Regions from separate parts of the Leuconostoc citreum genome, predicted to be linked through region 1. Evidence: riboswitches for the same ligand, from Rfam matches in the RefSeq annotation. Region 1 holds a riboswitch; each other region holds the start of a gene.
What was found. A riboswitch is a leader RNA that binds a small molecule or an ion and turns the genes downstream of it on or off. The one in region 1 is predicted to bind thiamine pyrophosphate.

Region 1 (10,367 bases):
GGTTTGCTGGGCTTGATTTTTGGTATTGGCTTGGTTATTACTGCACCAAATGGTATCGCCCCAAATCGGGCTCTATTCTGGCTCTTTGATAAAGTCGTTTCAATATTCCGTGCCGTGCCATTCATTATTTTGCTGGCTGCTATCGCACCTTTCACGAAACTAATTGTCGGTACACAAATTGGTACAACTGCTGCATTAGTACCTTTATCATTGGGTGTCTTTCCCTTTTATGCACGTCAAGTACAAGTAGCATTAGCTGAAGTAGATGGCGGCATTGTCGAAGCTGCACAAGCAGTTGGCGCCTCATTTTGGGATATTGTATTTGGTGTTTATTTACGCGAAGGTCGTTCAGAAATTATTCGTGTGTCAACTGTAACACTAATCAGCTTAATTGGTTTAACCGCTATGGCTGGCGCAATTGGTGCCGGTGGGCTTGGAAATATGGCTATCTCGTATGGCTATAATCGCTTTGCTTCAGATACGACATGGGTAGCAACAATTCTTGTATTGATTTTTGTCTTAATTGTCCAATTAGTTGGGGATTTCCTAGCTAAAAAGCTCAGTCATAAATAAAAAGCCTTGGTGTATAACCAAGGCTTTTTTAACGTGCTAATTTAAACTCAAATCGTTCACCAACATAATACGATCTCACATATTCAAAGGGACGGTCATTTTGGTCAAATGACACTTGACGTACACTTAAAATAGCATCCCCGCGCTTAATTTGTAATAATTCCGATAAACGTTCATTGGCTAGGCTGGCTGATATCGTCTGCTCAGCTCGGCCTGGTTTGATACCCGCTTTTGCTAAAGTATGATACAACGACTCCGTTAGATCATGGCGCGAAAAGCCATGCACAAGTGTTGCGGGCACCGTTGCCCGTTCCAGCAAAATTGGTTCGTTATCCCCCATTCTCAAGCGTTCCATGACCAACACTTCATCATTTTCTGATAAATCCAGTTGTGCCATTTCTGAGGCCGAGGGTGAAGTCATTTTATAACTGATTGTTTGTGTTTTTGCTACACGTCCAGTCGCTGACATCAATTCCGTAAAACTAGTCATCCCTAAAGCACGCTCGGCTACTTTCTGCTCGGCAACATAAGTCCCAGAACCAACTTTACGTTCAAGTATGCCTTCATCTACCAGTGTTTGAATAGCTTGTCTTAGCGTCATTCGTGATACGCCAAATGTTTCCGCCAACTCACGTTCAGCCGGCAGCCGTTTTTCGGACTGCCATTCGCCGGCTTCAATTCGCGCTTTTATTTGATTGTGAATTTGAATATAACGTGGTGTGGCGGATTTTGTCATCATTATTCCCTTGCAAAGCGGCGACCCATTGAGTAAGTCGCCTGTAATCGCATATCCTTCTTATTAAATAAATTGAAATCAGCATCTTTACCAATCGCGAGATGCCCTTTTTGTGTTAATCCAAATTCAAGTGCCTGGTTAACAGAACTCATCTGCACCGCGTCTTGAATACTGGCTGAAGTCATCGTTTGAATATTACGGAAGGCATCATCATAAGCTAGGACTGACCCAGCTAAATGACCATTATCTAGACGTGCTTGTTTATCCTTTACGGTGACTTTTTGACCACCAAGTTCTGAGATACCATCACCTAAACCTTCAGCACGCATTGAATCAGTGATTAATTCAAGTCGTTGCGCACCCTTCAAGCGAAAAGCCAACTCCAACATGTCAGGGGTAATATGGAAACCATCAGCAATTAGCTCACCAGTAATTGCTTCTTCTATCATACCATGCCCGGTGACACCTGGCTCACGATGATGTAATGGCCGTTGGGCATTATACAGATGCGTGATATGCGTTGCTCGTGAATGGCACAATTGTGCGCGTGTAGCATTAGAATGTCCAATAGAAGGAACAATACGATGTGCCAACATAAATGCTTCAAAATCAGGAATGCCGCCATTTTCTGGTGCATAGGTCACTAGCCGAATGCGTTCACCTGATAAAGCATACCACTTTTTAAGTAAAGCCGTATTCGGATTAATAATGTATTCTTCTGGTTGTGCGCCCATAAAGACTTTATTAATAAACGGTCCTTCCAAATGAATGCCCTGAATCACAGGATTTTTTTTTGCAACCTGATTAATTGTGACAAGTGCGCGCTCAATGTTCTCGGGCGATTGCGTGATTGTTGTGGGAAATAATGATGTAATCCCTTCAGTAACCATCAAATTAACCATGTTATTTAATTTATCTGGATCACCATCCATCGTATCTAAACCATAGCCACCATGTTTGTGGACATCAATAAATCCTGGGACAACCAATCGTCCTGTTGCCTCCGCAATTAGCTCATCATCTGCTTGCTCTGAAAAATCTACCATATAGCCAACATCTTGTATAACATCCGTGAAACGCACATAGGCATCTGCTATATGTTGATAACCCGTATATAAATCAATATTTTTCAGTAACTTTGCCATAATTATCTGCGAGGTAGTCTAGTTACTAACACACCGCACACCACAACATGTTTATTAACGTAGACATTTGAGCACCTCTCCTCCTTGTGTCTATACTCATTATAATTGGTATAGACCGATTATGCAAATCAAGGCAATAAAAAAAAACGTCAACGCGTTTTTAATTAATTTTATCTGAGTCCAAAATACCAGTTGGGTATTTATGAGCAACTTTAGATGCTGCAGCTGCAGCTAAAGCACCAACAATATCGTCTGCAAAAGTTGTTACAGCTGAGGTGGTTTTCCCTTTGCGGTCAAGTTCACCCACCAAACCAATTTTTAATTTATCGATATAGCCATAATTCGTTACCCCAATGGTATCGTAAGACATAGCAATAGCAGTGGCTAGTGTTTCATCCACACCAAACAAAGAATCATCGCTTTCAACAAGATCTTGCAATGGCGACTCGAGTAAATGTGCTTCTGCTAAACGATCAAGTTCTAAGGCTACCCAGACTTGGTGTTGTACAACACGTTTATGCAAAATACTGATAACAGCTTCTTCCACTTGCTCAATAGATAAATTCGGCAGATAAGCTTTTTCGCTATTGTAAGCAATGTCGGCAATGGCACGAATTGTAATGTGATGACGCTCTAGCTTCTCAACGGTATTTTCATAGGTTGCGTACTGCATGGTATCCCCCTTAGTCTGTTTCCTAAGTATAACGAAAAATCTTATTTTTGACAAAGACAAATTTCTACTTGCAAAATGGTAGGAGACCCTGTAAAATATATAGAGTAATTGCCCCTTGGCCAAGCGGTAAGGCGGTGGCTTCTGGTGCCACTATGCGTTGGTTCGAATCCAACAGGGGCAATTTCTAAACAGTCTTCGGACTGTTTTTTTTGGTTTAAAAACGCGTATAGTAACAATTGATTGACAGAACAAAGTCATGTTATGCTTTTTGCCATTAAATGTCGGCCCATTTTTAGATGCAAGGTTAATAAAATGTTGCAAATTCCGAACCCAAAGATGGATAAGCATACAAATTTGCCTGTGTTTCCGCTAATGTACGCCGTTCATTAATCGCTGTCACAAAATAATTAATCACTTCTTCTGCTTCAGCTGCAATGACGCTCGCGCCGACAATGCAGTCATTGTGGTCCAATACCACACGTACACGCACTTGATCATGGTAACGGAAAAAAGTAATCACATCGCTCATATCCATATCTATCACACGATAACCTGCTGTTCGACCGGCGGCAACCGTTAAGCCCGTTTGGGCGATGTGCTGTGATCCAAATACGACAATTGGTGTTGTTGGATAACTTATTGGCGCGTTCGTTTTTCCGGCAATCACTTGTGCCACATAACGTCCTTCATAGTTACCCGTTGGGACAAGTTTTGGTACTGGTGAGCCGCCAACATCCCCGACAGCATAAACATGGGAATTACTGGTACGTAAGTGCTCATCAACAGGCAAATCGGCCACCTGACAAGCCACACCAGCTGCGGCCAAATTCATCTGATCAAAATTGCCAATACGTCCAGCCGTAACAAACACACGGTCTGTTTCAAATGTTGTTCCGTTGGTTAGTTTAACGACCAAGCGACCAGTTAAAGTCTTATCAATGCGGCACACAGTAGCATTAAAATACCATTCAATCCCTGTTTCCTGCATCTCTGTCATCAATTGTTGTACCAATATCTGATCAAATGCCCGCAAAGCAGTTTGCCCCTCAGTAACAATACGCGTGTGTGCACCAACCGTATTCGTAATTGTTGCAAATTCAACGCCCACAAAACCAGCCCCAATAAATGTCACGTCTTCTGGCATATTTGGCATGTTCAAAAAATCTTCTGAATTTTGTGTATAGCCTGATCCCGGAAAATTTAATGTCTGCGGTCGCTGACCCGTTGCAATAACCCAATCACTTGCTCTAATTGTATCCTTAGAATCTCCGACACGAACAGTATCTTCATTGATAAAGCTGGCATGACCATAAAAGCGCGCAATACCTGCTTGATCCAAACCACGAATTTTACGCGGTTGCACAGCATCAACATAACGCTGTTTGTGAGCCATTAAATCAGACCAATTAATTTGTGAATAGCCATGCAAACCTCGCGTTTGTAAGGCTTTTTGTCTTTTAATATTCTCAACTGCTGCAAGCAAAATTTTCTTAGGATCACAGCCGTAATTTGGGCAGGTTCCACCCCATAAGTATTGCTCTAAAATGACCACTTTTTTACCCAAAGCTTTTGCGGCAAAAGCGGCTGCAAGTCCTGCTGGACCAGCGCCAATAACACCAACTTCATACTGATATTCAACCATCATTTACCTCGTTACTTATATTATATCAGGCAATGTCAAGTCAATATACTGGTCGTTTTCATGAAAATAATTGCATATCTACACAATTTATGTTAAGTTTAACGTGTAGTTTTATATTTAACAATCTGGGGTGCCATTTGGCTGAGAAACACCCATTGAACCTGCTCTGGTTAGCACCAGCGAAGGGAGCATTGCGCTTTAGTGTGTATTTTAGCAAACGCATGGCTCATCTAATTGCCAGGCGTTTTTTATTTGCTAAAATTCAAGCATCAGCACACAATAACTGCACTTTGCCAGACATAAAATAGAAACTACAAAAAATTTTATGGAGGCATAACAATTATGCAAACTGTTTCAGAATCTAAACAACACCATTGGGCGCTACGCGATGTCTTACTGCTCGCTTTTGTTGCGGTGTTTATTGGCTTTATCTTTTGGGTCCTCGGCCCTGTTTATAATATACTAGCAGCTGCTTTGACACCCATGGGATTAGCCCCATTTGCTAACGATTTATTAATCGGGGGTTGGATGATGGCCGCGCCACTAGCCAGCATATTAATTCGTCAGGCTGGCGCTGGTGTATTAGGCGAGCTCTTTGCCTCAGCAGTCGAAATGTTGCTTGGTGGTCAATGGGGGGTTGCAACATTGCTCTCAGGCTTGGTTCAAGGTGTGGGTAGTGAAGCCGGATTTGCCGCTTTAGCTTATAAAGATTGGCATTGGCGAGGTATTTTCGCCTCAGCAATTACTGGTACAATTATCACTTTTATTTGGTCATTATTCCGTGATGGCTATGCTTCATATCATGTTGGTTTGTTGGTGGCCCTATTTATTACACGGTTCATTTCATTGTTTTTCTTTGGCGGTGTACTAGTTGTTGCTATTCAAAAATTAATTGAAAAATCAGGTGTCTTGCATCGTGGCTAATCTGGTTGTCAAACAGGTCAGTTTTGCTTATCAAGACACCACCGTACTCGAAAACGTCTCGATGACGTTGCGACCTGGTAGTCTCAATTTGCTAGTTGGACCTAGTGGTAGCGGCAAATCAACACTACTTAAATTAATTGCTGGTCTTTATCCAACATTTAGTGGTGGTAAACTGACAGGAGAACTAACACTTGACAACTATGCGATTCATGATATCGTCCCTTATCAACGCGTTGACCATATTGGTTATCTTTTCCAAAACCCAACCCGCCAGTTCGTGATGAAAACACCATTTGAAGAATTGCGTTTCAGTCTGGAAAATTTACAGCGTTCTCCTCAAATAATACCTAATCTTATTACGCAATCACTTGCACGTGTCGGTATGAAAGAATTTATCACGCATGACCTCATGACATTATCTGGTGGTGAAAAACAAAAGGTAGCCTTAGCAGCTATCTTAGCAGCAGACAGCGATTATCTATTACTCGATGAACCCTTTGCTAATGTAGACCCTCAATCACGGTTACAGCTCATTCATTTAATTAAGGATTATCAAAAACAAGGTAAAACCATTCTGATTGCTGATCATGATTGGAGTGGTTATGCTGATGTCATTGACGATATTTTTGTGATGTCTGATGGCCAACTCCATGTAGCAAATGCCGAAGAAAGCCATCATATTTTATCGCAGTTACCTATTGCCCCTGAAATTCATACAAAATTACCGGCAGCCCAGCCTGGTGATTTAGATCTCAAACAAGTCTCCCTATCAAATGGTGACAGACTACTACTAAATGAGACAAGTTTGTCTTTTCCTACAGCTAAACGCACCCTGATTACTGGACCAAATGGTGTAGGTAAATCGACTCTTTTTTCCGCGTTAGTCAAACTTTACCCTTATGGTGGTAAAATCAGCTACCAAGGCCAAGACATTGCTAAACGCCGTATTGCACAGCATGTACGTCAGGTTGCCCTGATCTTTCAAAATGCTGAACAACAATTTATTGCAATGACAATGGCAGAAGAACTCAAACAAGCGCAAGCTACCAGTCATTTCGCCAAACAATGGTCAGATGATGTCATTACTTCCACCTTGCAACGCTTAAATCTCAAACATGTTCGCGACCATATTGTTTATCAACTATCTGGTGGACAACAAAAAAAGCTGCAAGTTTTGTTGATGCTAATTACAGGTACCCCAGTGTTATTATTTGACGAACCGCTGGCCGGACTAGATGCTGAATCACAAAAACAACTATTAGACTTAATTGCCGAAGTAACCGATAAACAATCACAGACTGTTATCATGATTAGTCATCAACTGCATGCTGTAACGGATTGGTTTGACTATCATCTCGAATTCGAGCAACAACACTTAACATTTCAGGGGGATGCCTCATGAATCCACTAATGAAATTTGGTGTTATTATGTTGATTGCGTTGGAACTAACTTTTATTAAAAGCGTCACTGTTAATTTGGTAATTATTATCGTTAGTGCTCTCATTTATACTGTCCTTAAATTGCGTTGGCAACAATGGCTTTGGCTATTGTTACTTCCAATTTTGCCTGGCCTGGGATCATGGTTCTCACTGATGTATTTTGGTACCGGTGATCATGTTCATATGGCATGGATCATGTTATCTCGTGTTTTTGCTTACTTATGGCTTGGTGGTTTATTCACATTAAAACTCAATGATGAACGTGATATTTTCCTGGCGACACTTGAGCAACGCGCACATTTAAGCGCGACATTTGTTTATGCCCTTGTTGGCGTCTTGAACTTCATGCCAGCAGTGAATCAACAAGTTAAAACTATACGCGTAGCAGCACAAATGCGTGGCCAAACACTTCATATTTGGGCACCACAGTTATATTTCAAAGCCATTTTAGCTGCGATTCGTTGTTCTCAAAATTTAGCAGAAGGTATGGTTAGCCATGGCTTCACAGAGGGGGCAACCAGAACACATCTGGCAGTTGTAAAAATCAAATTACGTGATTGGGTTATTGCCGCGATTATCTTACTTATGTTTCAGCTACTATTATTCCCAGGTTGGTATTAAGGAGAAAAAACATGTCTTTTTCAGAAACACTTTTAGAACGTGCGCAACCTATGATGAGCGCGATTATGAGCCACCCATTTGTCGAAGCTATCGCCAATGGTCAGGTGCCTCACAACGTTTTAAATTATTATGTTGAACAAGATGAACACTATTTAAAAGATTATTTGCAGGTCACTTCATTAGCTATTACAAAAACAACGAATGCCGAAGATATTACCAATCTTTTAGCGACCGCTGCCTTTGTTCAAAATGAGTCACAAGCACATGAAGTCATGCTTGGCATCACTGGTCACCACATAGAAAATTGGCAACGTGAACCAGAAACAAAACGCTATACTGATCATATGTATGCATCTGCATATCACGGTACTTATGCGGATGCCATCGCTGTTTTGCTACCATGTGTTTGGAGTTATGCGGTCATTGGTGAACAACTCGTTTCACGTGGCGCTAATCGAGAGCAAAACCCCTTGAAAGAGTGGATTGAACTTTATGCACCACAAAAAAATTCAGATACACCTGATTACAATATTTGGCGTTTTGAAGCGCTAAACCGAGCAGTAACGACTCTAAATAATGAACAAAAAGAGCATGTTGCACAAACATTTTTATGCAGTTTAGAAATGGAATGGCACTTTTGGGAAGCTGCTTGGCAACAAAAAACATGGCAATTTCAACATTAAAAAATAACCTTGCAGGCAACCAACGCCTGTGAGGTTATTTTTTAATCATTCTAGTATGTTATTTTTTTCATTTCACCATTGTCTTTATCCATCCAATAGCGTTGATTGCCGATTACACGTTGCTGCCCTTTGACTTGCCTACCATCTGCGTCAAAATATAATGTTTGGCCATTAATCACTTGCACGCCAGTTACGGCTTGGCCAAAGTAAACCCATGAACCATCAGATAGCAATACAAATCGATTACGAACTAATTCGCCAGTATCAGCGTCGTAATAACGCATGATACCATTTTCAAGACGTAAGTGGCCTTTCATTTGGATACCATTTTGGTTGAAATAGAGTTTTTGCCCTTTAATGATTCGGTCCCCTGTTACTGCAACACCATCATAACCAAAATAAGCCCATTGATTATCACCAACACGTTCAAAACGATCAGTTATCATATTACCTGAGTCTGGGTCATAGTAACGGCTTTCACCAGTAGCATTTATATGTGTTGTCCCTTTAAATTGACGACCATCGTTACCAAAATAAAGTGTCTGCCCATTAATTATTTGCTCTCCTGTTACTGCAACACCTTTATTGTTAAGATAAATCCAAGAACCATCTGCTAATTCTTTAAAGTTATTTTTGATTTGACGACCATCATCATTAAAGTAAACCGTTTGATTATTAATGGTTTGTTTGCCTGTAACCGCATTACCTTTCTCGTCTACATATAGCCAAGAGCCATCTGCTAGTCTACCCCATGATTTAAAGAGCATATTCCCTGACGCACCGTCAAAGTAATGTAAATGACCATCTAATCCTTTGACCGCCACGCCTTTTTGTTGCTTACCATTTTCATCAAAGTACTGTGTGACTGGGGTGCCATCACTTTGAATGATGGTGACAATACCCTGTGCCATGTGCCCATCTTCAAAGAAGTAATGGAAATTTTTTTGTTTATCTTGGTAATATGTGTTGTGCAGTTGCTTGCCAATATTATTATAATAATAGTACATACCATCATGTACTAGATAGGCATCTTGTAATTCGATACCATTTGGTAAAAAGTAATAATTGATGCCATTGATAACTTGGTTTCCAACAACCATTTTCCCTTTGTCATCAAAGTAGTACCAATTACCGTTATCACAAATAAAGGCAGATTTTGCTTGATAGCCACTAGTGGAATAGAATGAAGTCTCCTTACCACGCGTAACAAAACCAGTTTTGGCCTTTTCACCCAATAATTGCTTTGGAAGGAAGGCCTGCGCATCTGACACATTAAAATACTGTTGTGTGCCCCAGTCCTTCAAAACATACCAAGCTCCACGCCCCTGAATGTTCGAACCGTTGAAATACTTGGCTTCCCATGACTTAATTTGAATATCTGGGTTCATTGGCTGATCTGTGGAAATCTGTTTTTGCTGGAAAAGTTGCGGGTACTGTGTTTTTAATTGATCCAAGAAGGCCCCACCATATTGTTGCTGATAAATGCCCCCGCCAACTGTCTTTGATGCATACAAAGTATGGTCAATAACTGAACCATAAGTATGATCACCTGAACCGTCTGTTCGAATAGCCGTGACTAACTGTTCATCGGGTAGATTATAAATTTGATCTGGTACCCAGTCGTTAATCGCTTGAATCCCCTGACCATGCAATGCACGTAAAGCATCTAACAAATTATCTGCTGTCCCATACTTTGTTGGTGTGTTGTAACCAATATCATATCGATCTGTAAATGCATAACCATTTTGTACGATAGCATCTAAGAAACTTTTATCTGAGCTGGCGCGATATTGTGGCGCCATTTCAAAGCTAGTAATACCCCAATCCTTAAATAAGTTAACATTTTGAGCAATTTTAATGTTCGTAAACTCATCGGGTGTTGTTGGAAAGTCTTGAAAATTTGAAAAGCCTTCATAAATGACTTGCGAAT
Region 2 (10,367 bases), 630 kb from region 1:
CAAACCCTAGTGACAACTGGCAGTAATGGTCAGGTTAAATCATCACAAATTAAATATAACGGGCAAGCCGGTGATAATGTCAAATTGACAATCAACGCACGTTTCCAAAGTGAGGTTCAAAAGATTTTGGAAGACAATGTGCCTGGCGGTGATGTGGAAGGCGCTTATGCGACAGTCATTAATCCTTTCACTGGCGGTATTTATGCAATGGCAGGTGTTGATCGCAATTACGAAACGGGTCAAAAAACGGCTGACCCATTAGGTAATATGAATCATGCAATTGTGATGGGATCTGTTGTTAAGCCAGCAGTGATGGCAACAGCCTTTCAAAAAGGGGTTATATCACCTAGTAACACAGTGCTAAATGATCAAGCGATTAAAATTGCTGGGACACCTGAAATTACCTCTTACTGGAACAAATCCGGAGCACCAGTGCCTATTGATGCTGGAACCGCATTTGAGCGTTCTTCCAACACTTATTTTGTACAGTTAGGTATGAAAATTGGTGGTCAAACCTATAGTCCAGGATCACCATTAGCTTTGCAACCAGATGCCTTTCAAACATTACGCAATGGGTTTGGTCAGTTTGGACTAGGTACTAAGACTGGAATTGATATTTCTGGTGAGACCGCTGGTTATCGCGGACCAACGACCGGTGAGGCACGTGGAAAGTATTTGTATGCCTCGTTTGGACAATATGATTCTTATACGACTTTACAATTAGCGCGTTATGTATCAACAATTGCTAATGGTGGTTATCTTGTAGCGCCACATGTCGTTGGAGCTGTCCAGCAAAGCATGCCAAATAGCGATACGCAAAAAACTGTTTGGACCGCAACACCAAATATTCAAGGCCAAGTTAATCTTACCGCTGATGAATGGCAAGTCATTAAAAATGGTATGGAACGTGTAGCCAATGGTTCCGATCCTTGGAACACGGGTGGTAGCGATATGCACAAATTACAGCCCCATGTTTACGCAAAAACAGGAACTGCGGAAACCAAAACTAATGGACATGATACGTATACTGAATCAATGGTAGCTTACGTACCAGGCCAACCATTTGCTGTTGCAATGGCCATTCCGGGTATGAATAACTACTTAGATGGTACTAACGGTAAGATATCAGCTAAAATTATTGATGCTTATTGGAAATATGTTGCCGAAAAACCAAAGTAAAATTAAAACACGAGCCACTTTAGTGGCTCGTGTTTTAATTTGTTTTATTAGAAATAGCAACAGACATGCTATTGTAGGTTGTCGGATTTAAAATAATTTGCGTAATAAATTCAGCAACACTTACTCGGGTAACCGGACCACCTTGAATTATTTCTTTTGGATCCGTTTGAATAGTTAACTGTTGCATGATATTATCATCAATTAATTCATTTGGACGAATAACTGTATAGTCTAAACCAGAAGTCATAATCCTTTTCACAGCTGCGGCCTGATCACCCATGTAGGTATTTTCATTATCTGTTGTGCCGAGTATATTTGCCCATAAATCACTTTGTTTTTGAGGTAATTCATCATGAACACCAACCGTGGCAACCCAAATTAAGCGGCGCACGCCAGCTAGATGCATAGCATTAACAACACTGTTAGCGGCTGTTTTTTGTCGTCCTTCTGCACCGATATTTGCATAAACGATATCAATATCTTTTAACATAGAGACTAACTGCGTTTCATTGACAGCGTCAAGTGTTTGAATATTCTTGTCAGAACGTCCATGTAATGAAGTTAAAGTAGATTGTACATCGGTATTAGCTAACATAGGGACGACGAGTTTAGCAATCTGACCGTTAGCACCGAGAATAAGTAGTTTTGTCATGTCTTTATTTTAGCATGAAAAACAAATTAGCGGTAAAATTGAGTTAAGTAAAAGAGGGCAAAATATGGCATTATCATTTCAACAACTATTAACAGCTGTGCCTTTGATCTTAAAGGGTGGCAATGTGCCAACAATTGTTGGCGAAGCGGGGATTGGGAAATCAGCACTTGTACAAACTGTTGCTAAGCGTTTAAATGCAACACTATTTACAACAGTGGTATCACTATCTGAAAAAGGGGATTTAGCGATACCTATACCACCATTAACTGATGCAGCTTTTATAACGACGAAAAATTATGGTCGTTTAGCGGATGTTCAATTTGGTTATACCCATACGTTGATTCAAATTATTCAACAAGCTGAGGCCAACCCAGAAAAACCCATCATTTGGTTTCTAGATGAATTCAATCGTGGGTCACAAGCTGTGCAAGGTGAGCTCATGAATTTGGTTTTACAGCGTCAGATAAATGATTTGATTTTACCCCAAAATGTCAAATTAGTTCTAGCAGAAAACCCAGATGATTCGATGACTGGGTTTGAAGACTCAGAATATGCTGTGCAGACTTCCGATGCTGCCATTAAAGATCGTACCACGCGTTTGGTTATGTCGGTTTCAGTGACTGATTGGTTAGATTGGGCTAAGCAAGAACAAACTCAGCATCGAGAGCACATTCATCCACTGGTAAGACAATTTATTTCGCAGCACGCCACGCTCTTATATCCAGAAGTCAGACAAATTGACTTGAACCCAACGCCGCGCGCATGGCAACGTGTATCTGATAATTTGTACGAGTTACGACAACTAGCAACGCCTATGCAAGACCAACTGCTATTTGATATTGTGGCTGGTGATTTAGGCCATCAAGTTGCTACGCAATTTGTGACGTTTGTTCGTGAACAGACACCTAGTCTAACGGCAGCAGATGTTTTTGAGACAGAACCGGTGGGACCGCAGTTACCTAAGACAATTCGATTAACGTTTGAAAAACTTTCCGATATTCAAAAATTAAGCGTTATGAAGACATTATTATTAACAGCTAATATGACTACTGATAATAACGCTGGGCGATTTAGTGAATTATTAGGTTTGGTATCACCAGATGGGCAATATGCTTTAGTTAAGCAAATGACAAGTGCCCCGATTTTAGATGATTTGTATGCTTCTGATGCGCATTATGCCAATGTTTTGTATCAGCAAATTATGGATATTGCGACACGATGACAAATTTAAATAACAATCTGATTGTTGATGGCATCAAAACACTTTTAGATGTTTCACCGCTGTATGGTAATATTGTGATGAATTTAGCACGCGATGATGACGAAAAAGCATTGACGGCCTTGCAGCTGAGATGGCAAGCACATCGTTGGTTTTTGATTGTGAATCCAACCCGATTTAACCGTCAATTTAGTAATCATAATCAAGTTGCATTAGCATTGGCTCATGAGGCATTACATATTGTTTGGGCTCATCCAACTCGCTATGCTTTTGATAGAAAGCAACGTCGTCAATTGGTTAATTTAGGAACGGATATAGCAGTCAATCAATATTTGCCATCACATTTAGGTGACCTGCCAGAGGCCATCACGTTACAGACCATCTTGGGGATTTATGGTAAGCTGTTACCACCATATCAAGATTCTGCGCAGTATATTGCACAACTGGCGGAACTCGATGATAAGTTATTACCACAATATGCTGGCAATTATTCAGGCCATGAAGAATGGCAAAGTGCTGGTGTATCATTAGATGAAGCCGAGGCAGCATTAGAGACAGTCATCAGACAGGCACAAAAAGATGCACAACGTTCCGGTCGAGGACAGTTGCCGGGAAGTATCCAGCAACGGATTGATGAAATTATGGTACCCAAACGTCATTGGCGAGCGATTTTACGTGCAGGATTAAGTGCTATACCTAATCGCCGTAAAACAACACGTGCACGATTTAACCGACGTCAAGCCTATCGTTTAGATTTGCCAGGAGAACTCAGTACTTATGCATTACAATTGATAATTTTTGTTGATAATTCTGCTTCGATATCTAATCACCAAGTGAGTATGATGTTGGCGCAAGTGGCACAGATTACGAAGCAGTTCGATGCAAATATACAAATATTTTCTTTTGATACAACAGTGCATGTTGTTAAGCGTATTAAACAATGGGTCAGACATGCAGGTGGGGGTACATCATTTCAATGTATCTTTGATATGCTTGTAGCAAAACACTATGAGCCAATGCGGACCGTTATCGTTATTTTAACCGATGGTGATGGTGAGCACACTGCTTTATCAACAAATTTTCATCAAGTATATTGGCTATTACCTCGTGGAAAGCGCTTAAGTATTAAGCAACCATTTGGAAAAATGATACCAATTGATTTGGCATAGGAGGTGAGGAAAATTTTAAGCGAACATATGGATAAAAAATTAGAGCCGATGGATTTACGTAGCTTTATTGATAAAGACAGTCGTTTCAGACGCGCCGAGGCAATATTGACAAATCAATGGGAGTCACTTTTATTAAATGATTCATGGGGCGTTAGTATGATGACGCAGGCTGATATAACCTTTGCGAAAAAGCTTGCTGCTGCCCATGTTATTAAACCTGAGGTTGATTTGACAACTTTTTCTGGTGTACAACACTTTATTTTATCTCATCAAGCACGTTTATCATCAAATGTCGTGAATGCGTTAAAGGAGCCATTCTTATGAAAATCAATTTAATTTTAACACCGGAACAAGAACCTGCAACATTACTTGCAATGCAAGCGCAACATGCAGACAACTTTTTTTATTTGGGTAAAGAGTCACAACTAGCTGGAACAAACGTCTTGTTGTTGGACGCTCCTGACTTGGTTGCGAAATTTCAGAGACCAATGTCTTTTGATAGTCGCATCGTTAAGTCGCCCATAGTTGGCGATGTGGTACATCAAATTGCTTTTCAAAGCAAAGAACATAACGATGAATTAATCAAGCAACTCGTGCCGAACCACGCAATTTTAGCGCAAAATAGTAATGGTAAAGCTGACTTCATGCTATGGACTTTTTGGCCGGATCACGATGCACTAGCTGATTTTTTAGCCAGTGATTTATTTGCACAAATGAAACACTTAATGAAAAACCCATATACTACAAGTTATAGTCGGGTGACCTCTGAATCACAATTATCATTGACGCAGCAAATGCGTGATTTTGATGATAAAACATGGTAAGCCTTAAATTGAATCTTGCATATCGTGTTAAGCTAGGTTACAATTATGCCATAAACTAAATAAACCTATCTGGGGTGCCTTTATTGGCTGAGAAATACCCATTGAACCTGATCGTGGTCATGCGCGCGAAGGGAGATACACTAATGGTACTAATAAAGCACGTTTTTTTGGTAGCCGTTACTTATTTCCAGCGTAAATAAGTAGCGGCTTTTTGATTGCTCATATGGTGGCATGCTAATAGGTAAAAGGAGTATGTTTTGGAGATAACAGTAAAATCGGGTAGCCATAAAACATTACGTCAAATCAGCATAGCTGGTGTGTTAACCGCACTATCGTTTGCAACGTCTAGTATTGTTGTATTACCTAATATGGCCCCTTTTCAACATTTTTTTAACGTTATTACAGCTGTACTATTAGGACCCTGGTATGCAATTGGTGTTGCCTTTTTAACAGGTGGCTTGCGGATGGTATTAGAAGGACGCCCAATTTTAGCTATTACAGGCGCGGTTTTTGGTGCAGCGCTAGCTGGTCTATTATATCGTCTAACGGACAACTACCTAGCCGCGGTTCTGGGTGAAATCGTTGGAACAGGCATTATTTCAGCTATTGTTTCCGCGCCAATAATGACTTGGCTTTATCATGTTAAAGTACCACATTTTTATTTTTATATACCGTTTTTTCTGCCAGCATCGGTTTTTGGTGCCATACTAGCTTATTTGTTTTTAAAAGCTGTGGCGGGCACAAAAATTTTGTCGCAATTGATTGGAGAATTAAAAATATGAAGTTATCAACATTAAAAGAAACAACACCTTTAGTATTTAATTATGCTAACTATGTGACACCGCAGTTTGTTGCAAATGCTGTTAATGTTATTGGTGGCTCGCCAATTATGGCACGAGAAGTGGCAGAGTTTTCGGATCTCGTTGCTGTCAGTGATGCCGTGGTAGTTAATACTGGTACCTGGCGACGAGCAGAGCTGCTTGAGACAGTAAAGCTGATACAAATTGCCAATCAAACAAAGACAGTAGTGGTTTTGGATCCTGTTGCGGTAGGTATACCGTCTAGAAGCGTTCCTGTTCAAGAGTTGCTCACAAATAGTAAAGTTGATATTATTCGTGGTAATGCTGCCGAAATTGCCTGGTTTGCTGGCATCGATTTTGCCAGTCATGGTATTGATGCCGTTGGATCAGGAAATATAGAGCAGATTGCACAGTTAGCTGCGAATAAAACCGGCGCAATTATTGCAATGAGTGGCCCTAGCGATGTTATTTCTGACGGTAAAACAACGCGTGTGCTACCAGTTAACGTACCATTACTAGCTAGCAATGTTGGTACGGGTGATGCATTATCAGCTATAATCGGAGCATTCAACGGTGATGAAATTTCTATGGACAACACTGTTCGTGCTATGGCTATGATGAAATTAGCTGGTTTAACAGCAAGCCACAAAGTAACCACACCTGGTTACTTTGCTAATCAGGTATTAGATGAATTATACTTATTATCAGAAAGCAAGCTTGAAACATTTATTGCAAAGGAGGTGAAAAAATATGAATGATACACCGCAGGCTATGACAATAGCTGGCACAGATTCAAGTGGTGGCGCAGGTATGACGGCAGACTTAAATACATTTTCAGCTCAAGGTGTTTATGGGGCAAATATTGTGGTGTCGGTGACGGCACAAAATACTTGTGGTGTTCAAAAAGTCCAAATGATTACACCAGATATGATTATGGCACAATTGTCAGCTGTTGCTGATGATTTGAAAATTCGTGCGGTGAAAACGGGCATGTTAGGCGATACGGCCACGGTTGAAACGGTGGCAAAAGCAATGACTAAATTTAACTTTGGGCCGTTAATTTTAGACCCTGTTATGGTTGCTAAAGGTGGCGCACAGCTATTAACTGATGAGGCTGTTTCAGCAGTGAAAACACTGTTGATGCCTTTGGCAACACTAGTGACACCGAATCTACCTGAAGCAGAAGTATTAACTCATCTATCAATTAAAACCACAGATGATATCATGCTGGCTGCACAACAGTTACAGACGTTGGGCGCAAAAAATGTGCTACTAAAGGGCGGCCACGGGGATGCACCAATTGTTTTAGATTATATTTTGTTGGCAGATGGTCGTCATTTTTGGCTAAGGACAAAGCGCTTTAACACAGCACGGACGCATGGTACTGGCGATACAATTTCCGCTGCGATTACAGCACAACTCGCACTAGGACATGATTTAGAAACTGCCATTATTGCTGCCAAGACTTATGTTGATGCAACTATTCGTGATGGTATTTTGGTTGGTCATCGCTATGGGCCGTTAAATCACCTAGCCCAAAGTACAATAAAAAACCAACCAGAGGTGATTTATGATATTTGATAAGACGATGTTAGCTCGGTATTTCATTATGGGCACACAAGATGTTGCTGACGAAGCAGAATTTTTAAGAATCTTAAATAAGGCATTGCGAAGTGGAATTACCCTATTTCAGTATCGTGAAAAAGGGCAAGGTGCGTTAGTTGGGCAAAAAAAGTTACAATTAGCAAAGCAAGTACGCGCACTAACAGCGCAATATCATGTCCCTCTGGTAATCGATGATGATATGGCATTAGCACACGCCATTGCTGCTGATGGTATTCATTTTGGTCAGGATGATGGTCGGCCAGTTGATAATATTAAACAATCTGGCAATTTGTTTGTCGGTGTTTCCGTGTCTAACCAGCAAGAATACCAGCGAATTGCTCATGTAGCGGGTATTGACCATATAGGTGTCGGCCCAATATTTGCAACAACGAGTAAGTCAGATGCCAAACCGCCAATTGGCATATCTGGACTCAGCCAATTGATTCGCATCGCGCATCACCCAATTGTAGCTATTGGTGGGATTCAACGTGATAATTTATCGAAGGTTTTATCAACGGGCGTAGACGGGGCAGCGGTGATTAGCATGATTAGTCAAAGTGAAGATATCCAAAAAACATTAGCAGATTGGCGCAACAGGACATAATGAGAAAAAACATATTTAATGAGTATATTCTAAAAATATGTTAGGCTATTATTATGGAAAATCAAATCATTAAAAATTGGATTAGCCGTTTTGTTAAGGGTATATTTATCGCACTTGGTTTTATCTTACCAGGCGTATCAGGTGGTGTACTCGCAGCAATACTTGGTTTGTATGAACGTATGTTAGATTTTATGGCTCATGTACGTCAAAATTTTAAGCGTGACTTTTGGTATTTCTTGCCGGTTGGTCTTGGTGGCATTGTAGGTATTATTTTGCTTAGCAATCCGTTGTCCTACTTGTTGACGACTTATAAGGCAGTTGTTTTGTGGGGATTTGCTGGGGCAATTGTGGGGACTTTACCAACTTTGTTTAAAGAAAGTAGCAAGACAGGTCGTCATTGGTCTGATTGGTTGGTATTGTTTGCCACAATTATTATTGGTGGTGTGTTCTTATATAATGTCGCAGGACTAGTTGGCCAATTACCAGTTAATTTCTTTTCTTGGTTACTTGCTGGCGGCTTAATTGCATTAGGGGTCATTGTACCTGGTTTAAGCCCTTCTAATTTTCTGCTGTATCTCGGGTTGTTTAAGCCAATGATTCAGGGTTTTAAGCGTGCTGATCCGGGGGTTTTCATCCCCATCACACTAGGTGGTTTAGTGACACTTCTTTTACTATCAAAGATTATGCATTTTTTGATTAGACAGTATCATGCGAAAGTGTATCATGTGATTTTAGGAATTGTTATTGTCTCAACTGTATTAATTATTGTGCCACCAGTTGCCGATTATAGTGGTTTTAATCTGGTCAGTGGCATTGCTAGTGCGTTATTATTCTTGATAGGTACTAGTATAGGCCTATGGATGAGTCAGTTGGAAGAAAAATATAAATAAACAAAAAGCCAAGCATTGTGCTTGGCTTTTTGTTTAAATAAATTGTTCCGACAATCTCAAAAAGTCGTTGATGTCTTGTTGAATCAGGTCAGCACCTGCTTGCCAGAAATCAGGTTGCGTTAAATCAACACCAAGATGTTTTTGTGCCAGTGCTTCTGAAGTCATGTTAGCTGTGTCGCGAAGCAGCGCAATATACTTATCTTCAAATCCATTAGGATCTTTTTGGGCTTCAGCATAAATGCCAGCTGAGAATAAATAACCAAAGGTATACGGAAAATTATAAAATGGCACGGAATCGATAAAGAAATGTAGTTTTGAGGACCAAAAATGTGGATGGCGTATATCTAGGATGCCATCAAACGCCGAAATTTGAGCCTCATCCATCAGTGCATTAAGTTTTTGCGGTGTAACGACGCCATGCTGACGTTCTTTATAAAAAGCATCCTCAAATAAAAAGCGTGCATGAATATTTAAAAACATGGCAATAGGGTTTGTCATTTTCGCATCAAGCAGCACGAGCTTTTCGGCATCAGAAGTTGCTGCCTTAACATTTGCATCGTTAACAATTAACTCAGCGAATGTTGAGGCTGTTTCAGCCACATTCATCGCATAGGCATCACGCCAAAGAGGTAAATCCGTTAGCTGTGCAGAATGAAAAGCGTGTCCTAATTCGTGTGCAATTGTTGCTGCATCATTGACAGAGCCAGTGTAAGTCAGGAAAATACGGGATTCATGCAAATCAGGAACAGATTCCATATAACCACCTGGTTGCTTGCCAGGACGATTTTCAGATTCTATCCAACGCTTTTCAAATGCCATTTTAGCAAAACTAGCCATTTTAGGAGAAAATTTGCCAAACTGTGTCACAATAAAATCTGCTGCATCGTCATAAGACACTTCGGCGGGTTGATAATTACCAATGGATGTCAGTGGCGCAACTTGATCTTGCCAGCCAAGTTGCGTTAAACCGAGCAGTTGTTTTTTACGTTCAAAATAAGGCTTGAACATGGCTTTATTATTATCAACAACCGACCACATGGCATCTAGTGTTGCTTGGGACATACGATTCATTTCTAATGGCTGTTCTAAGTGTGATTGACGACCATGTGCCTTTTGATTAGTTAAACGAAAACCTGCCAAATGATTGAGTGTATCAGCAGTTAAGTTTTCAGCATTGCCCCACATTTTCTCATAATTTGTCATAATGTTGGCACGCGTTTTGTTATCGGGTTCGCCATCTAACATATTGAGTGCTTGTCCTGCAGAAATGCGACGTGTTTTGCCGTCATTGTCATCTGTATAAGTCATCGATAAGCCGGATGAAATTGTATCATAGTGCTGTGACCAAGCTTGCTGACCGTCTAAATCAAATTGGTTGATTAATGTTTCAGTTTGGTCATCGAGTAGTCGCTTTGCATCAGTTCG
Region 3 (10,367 bases), 490 kb from region 1:
CTCGACACCAGCAATCCCATCACGATACTCGCTGGCAATAACTTATAATTTTTCTTACTGAACATGTTTTTTCTCCTGTCAACTATCACAATAGTCCATCTAGATCGGTAAAATATATCATAAATAATCGGTAAGACGCCTATATTGTACAACAAAACAAAGCTGATTAAACGATTGTTTTATAAACTTCTTTTTACTGTAATATTTTTTACATCAGACGATTATTACCATGAATAGCAGCGTAAGTCTTTTTCTAACAATCACACAGTTCTTCACGCTATAATTAAATAAAATAATAACCTATCTTTATTAAGGAGCACTATTGTAATGGTTGAAACAAAACCAGATAGATTTTACAATCTCACTTTGCACACCATTGGTTTAATTGCTAAATTACCAGTCATTCGTGTTAATCGCAAAGCATTTCTAAAAAAACAGTTTTCTGATTCCCCTGACTTAAATATTATTTTAAAGCACGGCCCACAGGCCGTCTATCCTGTCTCAGTTTTAGAAGAAAAAGCGCACAACATCATTAACAAAAGTACAACAAAAACATCAATGGCTTCCTTTGCTGCCGGCTTACCAGCCAACCCAATAATTATGGCAGCTGTCGGTAGTGCCGATGTTGTACAGTATTTTGCCTTTGCCATTAATATGGCCCAACAAATTGCCTACATCTTTGGTGAAGATGAACTTTTTGGTAGCAACACAGATACCTTGCCAGAAGAAGACAAAGTTAAGCTGATTATTTATCTTGGTGTCATGTTTGGCACTGCGGGTGCTGCTTCTATGATTGCTACGCTATCAAAGAAATCTGGTGAGTCGATTGGTAAAAGAGTAGCTATCCAAGCAGCTGTAATGTCAACACGTCATCCATTGGTTAAAAAAGTTGGTAGTCGTATTGGTCATAAAATCACGACAGCACACATTGAAAAAACAGTTACCAAAGCTATCCCAATTATCGGTGGCATAATTTCTGGCGGTTTAACATATGTCACATTCAAGCCGTTGGGGTATCGTCTGGCAAAAGTATTAGCGCAGAATTTAAGGGTGGAATGACACCAAATTTAATGGCGTAATACGTACCGAAACCGGTAATAACTGGTGATAAAATGAAGGGTAAGATCATGACTGGATTCAAGACAATTGGAATACCAAACAAAATTGGCTCATTAATATTGAACATAGCCGGGCCTAATTCGAGCTTAGACAAAGTCTTCATCTGCACGGATTTAGCGCCCACCAACATGAATACCAGTAAACCGACCGTCACTCCGGCACCAGTAACCGTAATAAACTGTTCGAAGAATGATTGTGTGACAATATGCGCCCCGTTGGCCAACGATAATTTACCTGCGCGATACAATGCTAAATTATCTGCGTTATTAGCGAGTAACAACGGCTGCATAATGCCGGAAACAATAATTGAACCATGGACACCAAAGAACCAAAGAAAGACTGGAATCACAGTGATAATAAACACACCAGCCGGGCCATCTGAAGCATGCTGCAGTGGTGTTTGAATAACCGAATAAATCCACTCTGCAAAGGTTGTGTGCCAAGCCTTTGAGAAGATGGCATACACAACTGTTGCACCTGTTATAATCGCTGCGGCTGGAACCAATGCAGTAAACGAAGCTGCGACATTACTTGGGACTTGTTCTGGTAATTTGATCGTAATGCCTTTCTTCATAAACCAAGTATAAATCCAACCAACAATCATACCCGCAATAATGGCAACAATCATACCTTTTCCACCGAGCCAAGCTTTGTCAATGGCGTTGTTAGCCAACCATGCGGTAGATGTTTTGCCGGGATGAATGGCATTAGTCACTGTATTGATTGTATTGGGCTGTAGGATAACATCAACAACAATGGCAAGCAAACCCGCTGGTACACCATCATAACCAGAATCGTGTACCCATGAATAAGCAATGCCAAAGACTGCAAACAAAGCCATGATGGCAAATGAACCATTATATGCCTGCATAAAAATACTATCTAAACCAACGCTAGTAAAATAGCTAGCGATTGGCTTGTAAGGGAACTGACCTAAAATCAAGAAAATGGCACCAACAATAATGAATGGTATGGGATACAACATCCCATTTTTCATCGCAGTAATCGCACGCGTATTAACAAATTTCATTATTATCGGAATAACTTTATCATTTAATACTTTTGAGATATTAGCCATAATTATTACCTATACCTTTTGTATCGGTTGTAATACGATAATTATCGCATCACAACAACAGATGTTTTATCATGCTTGTTGTTTTAATACCTGACCGTTTGTTTCAATTACTTTTCGATACCAATAAAAAGAGTCCTTTTTAATACGGTTGCCCGATCCTTCCCCCTCATCATCTAGGTCGACGTAGATATAACCGTATCGCTTCTTCATTTCACCTGTGCCGGCAGAAACAATATCAATTGGGCCCCAACTAAGATAACCTATTACATTGACACCATCGATTTCTACAGCTGTCATCATGGCTTGAATGTGTGCTGATAAATAGCTGATTCGATAATCATCGTGGATTTGTTCACCATCTTCAATCTTATCGTAGGCACCTAAGCCGTTTTCAACAATCATAATTGGTGTATCTGGATACATCTCGCTTAGTTCGTTTAATGTATAGCGTAAGCCTTCAGGGTCTAATCCCCATCCCCAGTCTGATGTCTTAATATAAGGATTAGTAACATCTTCATAGTCGGTATAACCGACTTTAGGCTCATCAGTTGTTGTTTCAACCGTACTGCTTGCATAGTAAGACACGGCAAGATAATCAACTGTTCCTGCCTGTAACACGTCACGGTCTTCGGCTGTGATATCTGGACGATAACCAGTTTTTTCGTAATAGGCTTCAAGTTCGTTTGGGTACTTGCCACGGACATGAACATCACTGAGCCAGTCTCTAAACTGACGTGCTTTTTGATAAGCTAACATATCTGCTGGTTTGGGAGATACTGGATAAAATGGTGCAACGTTAACCATACCACCAATTTTAAATGCTGGATTAATCTGATGCCCAAGCGCCACAGCCTTGGCCGAAGCAACTAGCTCATAATGTGCTGCTTGTGACATGGCTTCAATACGTTCATCAACTGACATCTCTTTGCCATCAATACCCGAATTAGTCCACAATAGAAAACCGCTAGCCTCATGTTTCATAGCCGTTTGATTAGAAATTTCGTTATGCGTCATCCAATAAGTAACTTTATCTTTATAACGATTAAAAACGACCTCAGCATAACGGACAAAAAAATCAATAACACGACGATCACGCCAGCCACCATATTTTGTAACTAGATGATATGGCATTTCAAAGTGATTAAGTGTAATTACCGGTTCAATGTTTAGCCGTCGCATGGCGTCGAACATCTCATCATAAAAAGCAAGGCCTGCCTCGTTAGGCTCAGCGTCATCTCCGTTAGGGAAAATACGTGTCCAAGCAATGGAAGTTCTAAAAGCCTTAAACCCCATCTCTGCCATTAATTGCAAATCTTGCTTATAAGTATCATGAAAATAAATGCCATGATGATTTGGATAGTTTTTTCCTGCTATCACACCATCTGTTATTTCTCGTGGATGTGACACATCGCCTGCTGTAAGAACATCAGCAATTGACACACCTTTGCCATCCACATTCCATGCACCTTCTGCCTGGTGTGCTGCGATAGCGCCACCCCACAGAAAATCGTGACTTAAAGTTTTCAAAATAAACCTCTTTTCTACAATAACTACTAGGAATGTTTTCTTGTAAGCGCTTACATTTATACCTATATATTATCATGTCAGTCATTTATATGTCAATCTATTCCCGTGTTGTTAACCCATGATACTAACCAAATTTAATCAATGCAATGCTAGCAACCATTAAGGCAATGCCAATAATTTGTACACGTGTAACATTTTGTTTTAACGATTGCCACCAGCCGAACTGAGCGACAACTATCGACCCAATGATTGAGCCACTTAAACTGAGCGTAACTGTCATACCAGCGCCCAATTTTGGTACAAGAAAAGCGGTTGAAAAAACAAATAAGGCACCTAAAATCCCACCTGTAAATAACCACACTGGTTGTTTAGTTATTCGCACTGTTTTTGGCCATAAACGCCTTTCTTTCAATAATACAACAATTAAAATGACCACTGTCCCAGAAAAGAAAGAAATCACAGCACTACCCACTACTGAGTGTAATAAATAGCCTAATCGCCCATTAATCGCTTGTTGTATGGCAGAAAATGCACCAACCAGAATGGCCCACATACGCCAGATATTTATATTAGTATCAGCACCCAATTGCTTTTTCTCGCGTTTTACCTCAAAACGATTAGCAAGAACAACAGCCACATAAATACCACCTAGTAACAAGAGAATACCAATAACCTTAGTTACCGTCAGTGTCCCAATTGGCATATTAAACAAGCCAAAAGTATCGATCACTACACCCATGATAACCTGACCAATAATCGGCAAGATAATGGTTTGAATGGCACCTAATTTCGGAAACATTAAAATATTTGACGTTAAAAAGATAACGCCCAATAAGCCACCAAACCATATCCACCATGGATTATTGGAGGCCACATTTATCAGGTTAACTTGTTGTTGTCCACTAACAAAATAAATAAGTATCAAAAAAAATGTTCCCACTGTAAAAGAAAGCAAGCTAGAACGCAAAGGTGATTTTAAAACAAAACCCAGTTTTGCGTTGATAGGACTTTGATTAGCTAATAAAAAACCTGCAAATAACCCAATAAAATACAACATAACCTACTACTCCCAAATATTCTCATGACTACTATAAAGTTAATTTATAAGTAGTCAGTATACGCGCCTTATACGATAAAGTAAATCCACAGCCAAGTAGTAATCATATCTCATTGTCCATTATCATATCTTATGCTAAAATGTCGAAGTACAGACAACGCAATTAACGTGTAATCTGGGGTGCCTTATTGGCTGAGAGATATACCCATATAACCTGATCTAGTTCATTCTAGCGTAGGAAGATTACGAAGCAATCAATAATTTTGTGTCATCATGCTTCAATATTTTGATGTGGGATTTCAATGTCGCTTATGGGAGGACTTCATTTAACATGTTCTATTGCACCATTTCAATGCATAGAACCCAAGGAGAAGTATGATGGTACAAATTAACGCAAGCATAGCTGTTCAAGTATTACCGATGACATCCGATAAATCCGATGTCATCCGTATAGTCGATCACGTTATTGATTATATTAATGACACACGCATTGCTTATCAGGTTGGCGCTTTCGAAACCACACTTGAAGGCGATTATGACCAACTGATGACTATTTTAAAGGCCTTACCACTTGTTGCGGCAGAAATAACCGATATTCCTGTTATGATTTACAGTAAAATTAATATGTCACCACATGGCAATGTATTAACAATTGCTGAAAAAACAGATAAGTATCGCTAACAAACATTAATAAAAAAAGCACACCGCAGAATAGGTGTGCTTTTTATTCGCTTTCAACCTTATCTAGGGCTGCTTGCGCTAAAAGATTCAAGTAGTTAAATGGTCTATCAAACCAAGGCTGGAATAGCATATCCACGAATGCTAAATCGGTCAATGTCATGCGATTTTGAATGGCAATTGAAGCAGCATTGGCAGACTGTGCAATGTCATATTTACTTTGCAATTGTACACCTAAAATACGGTGTGTTTGACGTTCCCATGTAATACTCATCAAAACTGGCTCCGTTGATGACATGAATTCTGGTCGGAAGTTATCTGTCATCGTGATGCTATCCGCATCGATTCCTAGTTCTTGCGCGTGGGCTGCAGTCAAGCCAGATGAAGCCATATTTAAATCATATAACTTTAGTCCGGATGTTGATTGCGTTCCCATATATTTAACTTTCGGTGACATAAGATTGTAGCCAATTAATGTTCCCTGACGTACTGCATTTGTCGCTAAGGGGATGTACGCATTCTCTCCTGTTGGATTATAATGCACCGCGACTGAATCACCAGCAGCAAAGACATCTGGATTACTTGTTTGCATGTAATCATTGACTAATAGCGCGCCATTGCCAGTCATACCTAGTTGTCCCGCAAACAATCCAGTATTTGGTTTGAAGCCAACCGACATCACAACTAAGTCAGCTGAAAAATTCCCGTCATTTGTTTTGACAATAACCGCATCATCTTGACTTTCAAAACTTTCAACCATTTTACCGGTTGCCACAGCCACACCATGAGATTGAAATAATTCAGCGACATTTTCAGTAAATTCGTGATCAAAATACCGGTTTAACACCGTTGGCTGGTTATCAATCAACGTCACTTCACGCCCCTTGACATTGAAAGCTTCGACTAATTCTGTGCCAATATAACCTCCGCCAATGATAACCACTCGCTTAATACGATCATCATTAGCATAATTAATTAAGGCTTTCGCATGCGTATAGTTTTTAGACAATACAATACGTTGATCTTCTATCCCAGCAATTGGCGGTATAATTGGCCAAGATCCAGTTGTCGCAACTAATTTATCATAACTTTCAACTGATGATACGCCTGTCACCAAGTTAGTGACTGATACTGTTTTATTAATGGTATCAACAGCAGTTACTTCATGGTTCATGTGAATATTAGCACCTGCTTCTTCAAGTATAGCAGGCGAAGAATAGAACAAATCATTGATTTCTTTTACTTCACCTTGTACTGTTAAAGCAATGCCACAAGAAAGAAACGACACATTATCATTTTTCTCATAAACATCAATTTCTACCCCGTTATTATGCTTTAAAATAGATTTTATTGTTGCTGTGCCTGCGTGTGTCGAACCAATAATAATGACTTTCATATACTACCTCCAAAAGATTACCAACTAATTTTATATATCTATTGTATAATCAAATGAATAACAAAAAATTGACTCATGTCAAGAAAGAGTGAAATATGTCACATTCTGAATTTGCTTGTGTGAAAGCTGCTCCGATTTTTTCGCATTTGCCTGACGATATTATTGCACAACTGGTCACTATCTCAACACATCAAAAGAAATATTCAGCTGGAAGCTATATCTATGAACCAGACGATGATTTATCAGCGCTTTTCGTCGTCGATTCTGGTCAAGTTGACATTTTTAACGTGAACGATAACGGCCAAGAGTTACTGCTTTATTCACTAACTAATCACCAAATGGATATCGAAGCATCTATTTTTACAGATGCTAAACATCATCATTTTGCACGCGCTAAAGTTGATTCTGCCATTTGTATGATTCGTCGAAAAGATTTCCAAGCATTATTACACCGAAATACTTCATTGGCTTTAAAAATGTTGAATACTTATGGAGAACGTCTGACGGCGCTTGAACAACGTCAAATTAGTTTATCATTACAAAATGCTGATGAACGACTCGTACAATACTTTGAAGATTTATCTGCAATTCGTATGAGCAAAACATTTCATCTAGACGTTACCAAAAAAGAACTTGCTGCCTCGCTACATATTACACCGGAAACACTAAGCCGCTTATTTAATAAACTAACGCGAGACGGTAAAATAAAACTTAATAAGCGAGAAGTCACTTTATTGTAAATAAAAAGAACTGCTTTAACAGTTCTTTTTATTTACAATCGCATCATGAACAGGTTGAAATGATCGCCTATGAATTGGTGTGACCCCAAGCTTATCAATCCCTGCTAAATGCTTTTTAGTCCCATACCCTGCATTTTGGGCAAAATCGTAACCTGGATATACTTTATCATAGTCCGTCATCATTTTGTCACGTATCACTTTCGCAACTATACTAGCTGCACCAATTGAATTACTTCTGGCATCCCCTTTGATTAAAGATTGTTGTGTTATATCCAAATAAACTTGCATGGCATCAATTAATAGTGCCTGTGGCTGTGGTGCCAAGTTATTGATTGCTTCCGTCATCGCTTGACGCGCTGCCTCATAAATATTAATTTCATCAATCGTCTTCGCATCAACACTACCAATACCAATTGAAACAGCTTGATCTAGAATAATTTCGTATAACTGTTCTCGCTTATGCTGGGCTACTTGCTTTGAGTCTATAACATCAACGATGTTAAAATCGTGTGGTAAAATAACTGCTGCTGCAACGACAGGACCCGCTAATGGTCCGCGACCCACTTCGTCAACGCCTGCTACTAATTCAACGCCTTTTAGCCAGTAATCTCGTTCAAAATTAAAGCGTTGGTTAAAATCAGCCTGCTTTTTTCGTGCTAGCGCCAACCGCTTTTCCCAAAGCGCTATTGCTTTTTGGACACCACACCGCTTATCCTGTCGCCAGGTCTGCAAACGTGCATCATGAGGGTCTGCTAGACTGGCTAGTTTTTCTTTAATTGTCGCAATTGTTTCAGTCATGTGAAGTTTACAGTTCATCCAATGTGAACGCGCCTAGCTTACCTTTACGTAAATCGTTTAGTAGTCGCTCACTAGCTTTGTCATAATCGTCCTTAAATCCAAGCTTGTTAGTAATAGCTAATAAAATTTGAACATTGTCTTGTTCAAAAGCATTTTCTTCTAAATGATACCGCGCTACAATTGCTTCTGGGCGATAATCTCTGAAAAAACTAATTAAAAAGAGCGCTGCGTCATCTTTTGAAAAAATCGTATCTTTTACTGCACCAGTTAATGCAAGCTTCATACCAATGGCCTGATCTTCAAATTTTGGCCATAAAACACCAGGCGAATCTAACAGTTCTAATTTTGTCGGTGTTTTTAGCCAAGCCACTTTTTTCGTGACACCTGGTCTGTCAGCAGTTGGCGCCACATTTTTCATGACCAAGTGATTCAACAAGGTTGACTTTCCAACGTTTGGGATACCAGTAATCATCGCACGTATCGGTTGATCTTGAATACCACGTGCTAATTGCGCTGCTGTTTTTGCTTCAACAGCACGACGTGCCGCCTTGGTTACTAATTGTGGCGTTCTTGGATCTCGTGTATCTAAGACAAGAACAGTATGACCGTCTGATTCGAACTTTGCTTTCCATTGTCGTGTTTGCTCAGGATCAGCCAAATCGGCTTTGGTCATAATCAGTAAACGTGGTTTTCCACCGATTAATTTGTCGACTTCAGGGTTACGAGAACTGTCCGGAATGCGGGCGTCAACCAATTCAAAAGCAACATCAACTAACTTTAAATTTTCCCGCATGAGACGAAAGGCTTTCGCCATGTGCCCAGGGAACCATTGAATAATTTGTGCCATGAGATTTTTTATATTGCCATATATGCTGGCAACGTTACTCCTTTTTTATCGTTGTGCTTGAAATAATTCCCATGCTTGATCAAAAGTCACCATACTCATTAAGTAGGTTGTGTTTTCTTCTAAATAATTGGAAATATCATCAAAGTCAACACTCTGTTTTGGAAAAGTAGAATCCAAAAAGGCATTGTTAGCAAATTGCTGTATATCATCTGTTGCAACTGGGTTACGTTGCGTCATCAGCCAGTTATAAAATGATCGATCACTTTTGATCATGAACTAATCCTCCCTGAAAAACAAATTGATCTGTCTTAAGGTCAATTATCTTAGCACGAAATGACATGCCCTTCACAACGGGCAATTTCGTCATATCAACAAATATTTGTTGCTTACTTGGATTGATAGTGACAAATTTAGGTGCATGATAATTTGTCTTAACATAAGACATCACAGTGCTGATAGGTAATGGTAAATTGCCAATGGCCATTTTTTTAGCTGTTAAAATAATATTGCCGTTTTTGGTCACCTCAGGTGATAAGATCATCCCAATTTTAAAAGTCTGCCCCAAAAATTTAGAACTGCCATACATCATAATATTATCTTCGACCCGGAATTGATAGTTTGATGTGCGGGAATCATTAAGATAGTATGCTACTAAAGCATTAACCTGCTTCTTATTCAAAGTAACGTCAAATGTGGCATCTGTACTAGCAATTTTTGATTGGCTATCTGTCACTTTAACAGCTTGGGTGGCCACGAAACCACTGCCTAGCAAGGTGATAATAATAATTCCTAATAGCGTCCAAAAAGCCCAGAACCATGGTGACTTTTTTTGACGCGGTTGACTTCCCCTTGTTAATGTTTGGTTAGCCATGTGACTTGTTCCTTTCGCAAATATTCAAAAAGTTGTGTGGCCATATAATTATAGCCGATATGATTAGGATGGTAATTATCTATCGTACTAATCCATTGATTTGACACGTTATTTTTGTCTTCTAAGACAGCTTGGATATCTTTAAAATCAGCATTCCCCAAATCTGATTTATCAAATTCTTCAACTAACCGTTCTCTATCGGCTTTTGTCTGATATTGACCGTACGTTAAATCAAATGTCCCAACATAATAACTAG

Region 2: another riboswitch for thiamine pyrophosphate. It lies ahead of thiW (energy coupling factor transporter S component ThiW); the one in region 1 lies ahead of FGL72_RS00940 (ECF transporter S component).
Region 3: another riboswitch for thiamine pyrophosphate. It lies ahead of FGL72_RS03340 (thiamine-binding protein); the one in region 1 lies ahead of FGL72_RS00940 (ECF transporter S component).

Annotation. Positions count from the first base shown of each region.
Region 1 is NZ_CP042410.1:180,645-191,011, reverse strand. Features, by position in the region: gene FGL72_RS00970 (methionine ABC transporter permease) at 1-573, shown strand, start outside; gene FGL72_RS00965 (GntR family transcriptional regulator) at 602-1,309, opposite strand; gene nagA (N-acetylglucosamine-6-phosphate deacetylase) at 1,312-2,454, opposite strand; gene FGL72_RS00955 (phosphatidylglycerophosphatase A family protein) at 2,615-3,127, opposite strand; tRNA gene FGL72_RS00950 (tRNA-Gln) at 3,237-3,308, shown strand; gene FGL72_RS00945 (dihydrolipoyl dehydrogenase family protein) at 3,432-4,769, opposite strand; TPP riboswitch at 4,886-4,975, shown strand; gene FGL72_RS00940 (ECF transporter S component) at 5,112-5,693, shown strand; gene FGL72_RS00935 (ABC transporter ATP-binding protein) at 5,686-7,095, shown strand; gene FGL72_RS00930 (energy-coupling factor transporter transmembrane component T family protein) at 7,092-7,754, shown strand; gene tenA (thiaminase II) at 7,766-8,437, shown strand; partial or broken gene FGL72_RS00920 (glycoside hydrolase family 70 protein) at 8,488-10,367, opposite strand, start outside.
Region 2 is NZ_CP042410.1:1,417,200-1,427,566, reverse strand. Features, by position in the region: gene FGL72_RS07060 (penicillin-binding transpeptidase domain-containing protein) at 1-1,179, shown strand, start outside; gene FGL72_RS07055 (NAD(P)H-binding protein) at 1,214-1,831, opposite strand; gene FGL72_RS07050 (ATP-binding protein) at 1,896-3,053, shown strand; gene FGL72_RS07045 (vWA domain-containing protein) at 3,050-4,219, shown strand; gene FGL72_RS07040 (hypothetical protein) at 4,247-4,543, shown strand; gene FGL72_RS07035 (hypothetical protein) at 4,540-5,043, shown strand; TPP riboswitch at 5,104-5,194, shown strand; gene thiW (energy coupling factor transporter S component ThiW) at 5,301-5,825, shown strand; gene thiM (hydroxyethylthiazole kinase) at 5,822-6,601, shown strand; gene thiD (bifunctional hydroxymethylpyrimidine kinase/phosphomethylpyrimidine kinase) at 6,594-7,424, shown strand; gene thiE (thiamine phosphate synthase) at 7,414-8,052, shown strand; gene FGL72_RS07010 (DUF368 domain-containing protein) at 8,106-8,942, shown strand; gene FGL72_RS07005 (M3 family oligoendopeptidase) at 8,976-10,367, opposite strand, start outside.
Region 3 is NZ_CP042410.1:669,899-680,265, reverse strand. Features, by position in the region: gene FGL72_RS03365 (pectate lyase family protein) at 1-65, opposite strand, end outside; gene FGL72_RS03360 (hypothetical protein) at 328-1,059, shown strand; gene FGL72_RS03355 (PTS sugar transporter subunit IIC) at 1,001-2,197, opposite strand; gene FGL72_RS03350 (6-phospho-beta-glucosidase) at 2,267-3,724, opposite strand; gene FGL72_RS03345 (DMT family transporter) at 3,849-4,781, opposite strand; TPP riboswitch at 4,948-5,039, shown strand; gene FGL72_RS03340 (thiamine-binding protein) at 5,169-5,462, shown strand; gene FGL72_RS03335 (FAD-dependent oxidoreductase) at 5,506-6,855, opposite strand; gene FGL72_RS03330 (Crp/Fnr family transcriptional regulator) at 6,951-7,595, shown strand; gene FGL72_RS03325 (ribonuclease HII) at 7,611-8,393, opposite strand; gene ylqF (ribosome biogenesis GTPase YlqF) at 8,401-9,240, opposite strand; gene FGL72_RS03315 (YozE family protein) at 9,286-9,513, opposite strand; gene FGL72_RS03310 (YpmS family protein) at 9,500-10,111, opposite strand; gene FGL72_RS03305 (GDSL-type esterase/lipase family protein) at 10,093-10,367, opposite strand, start outside.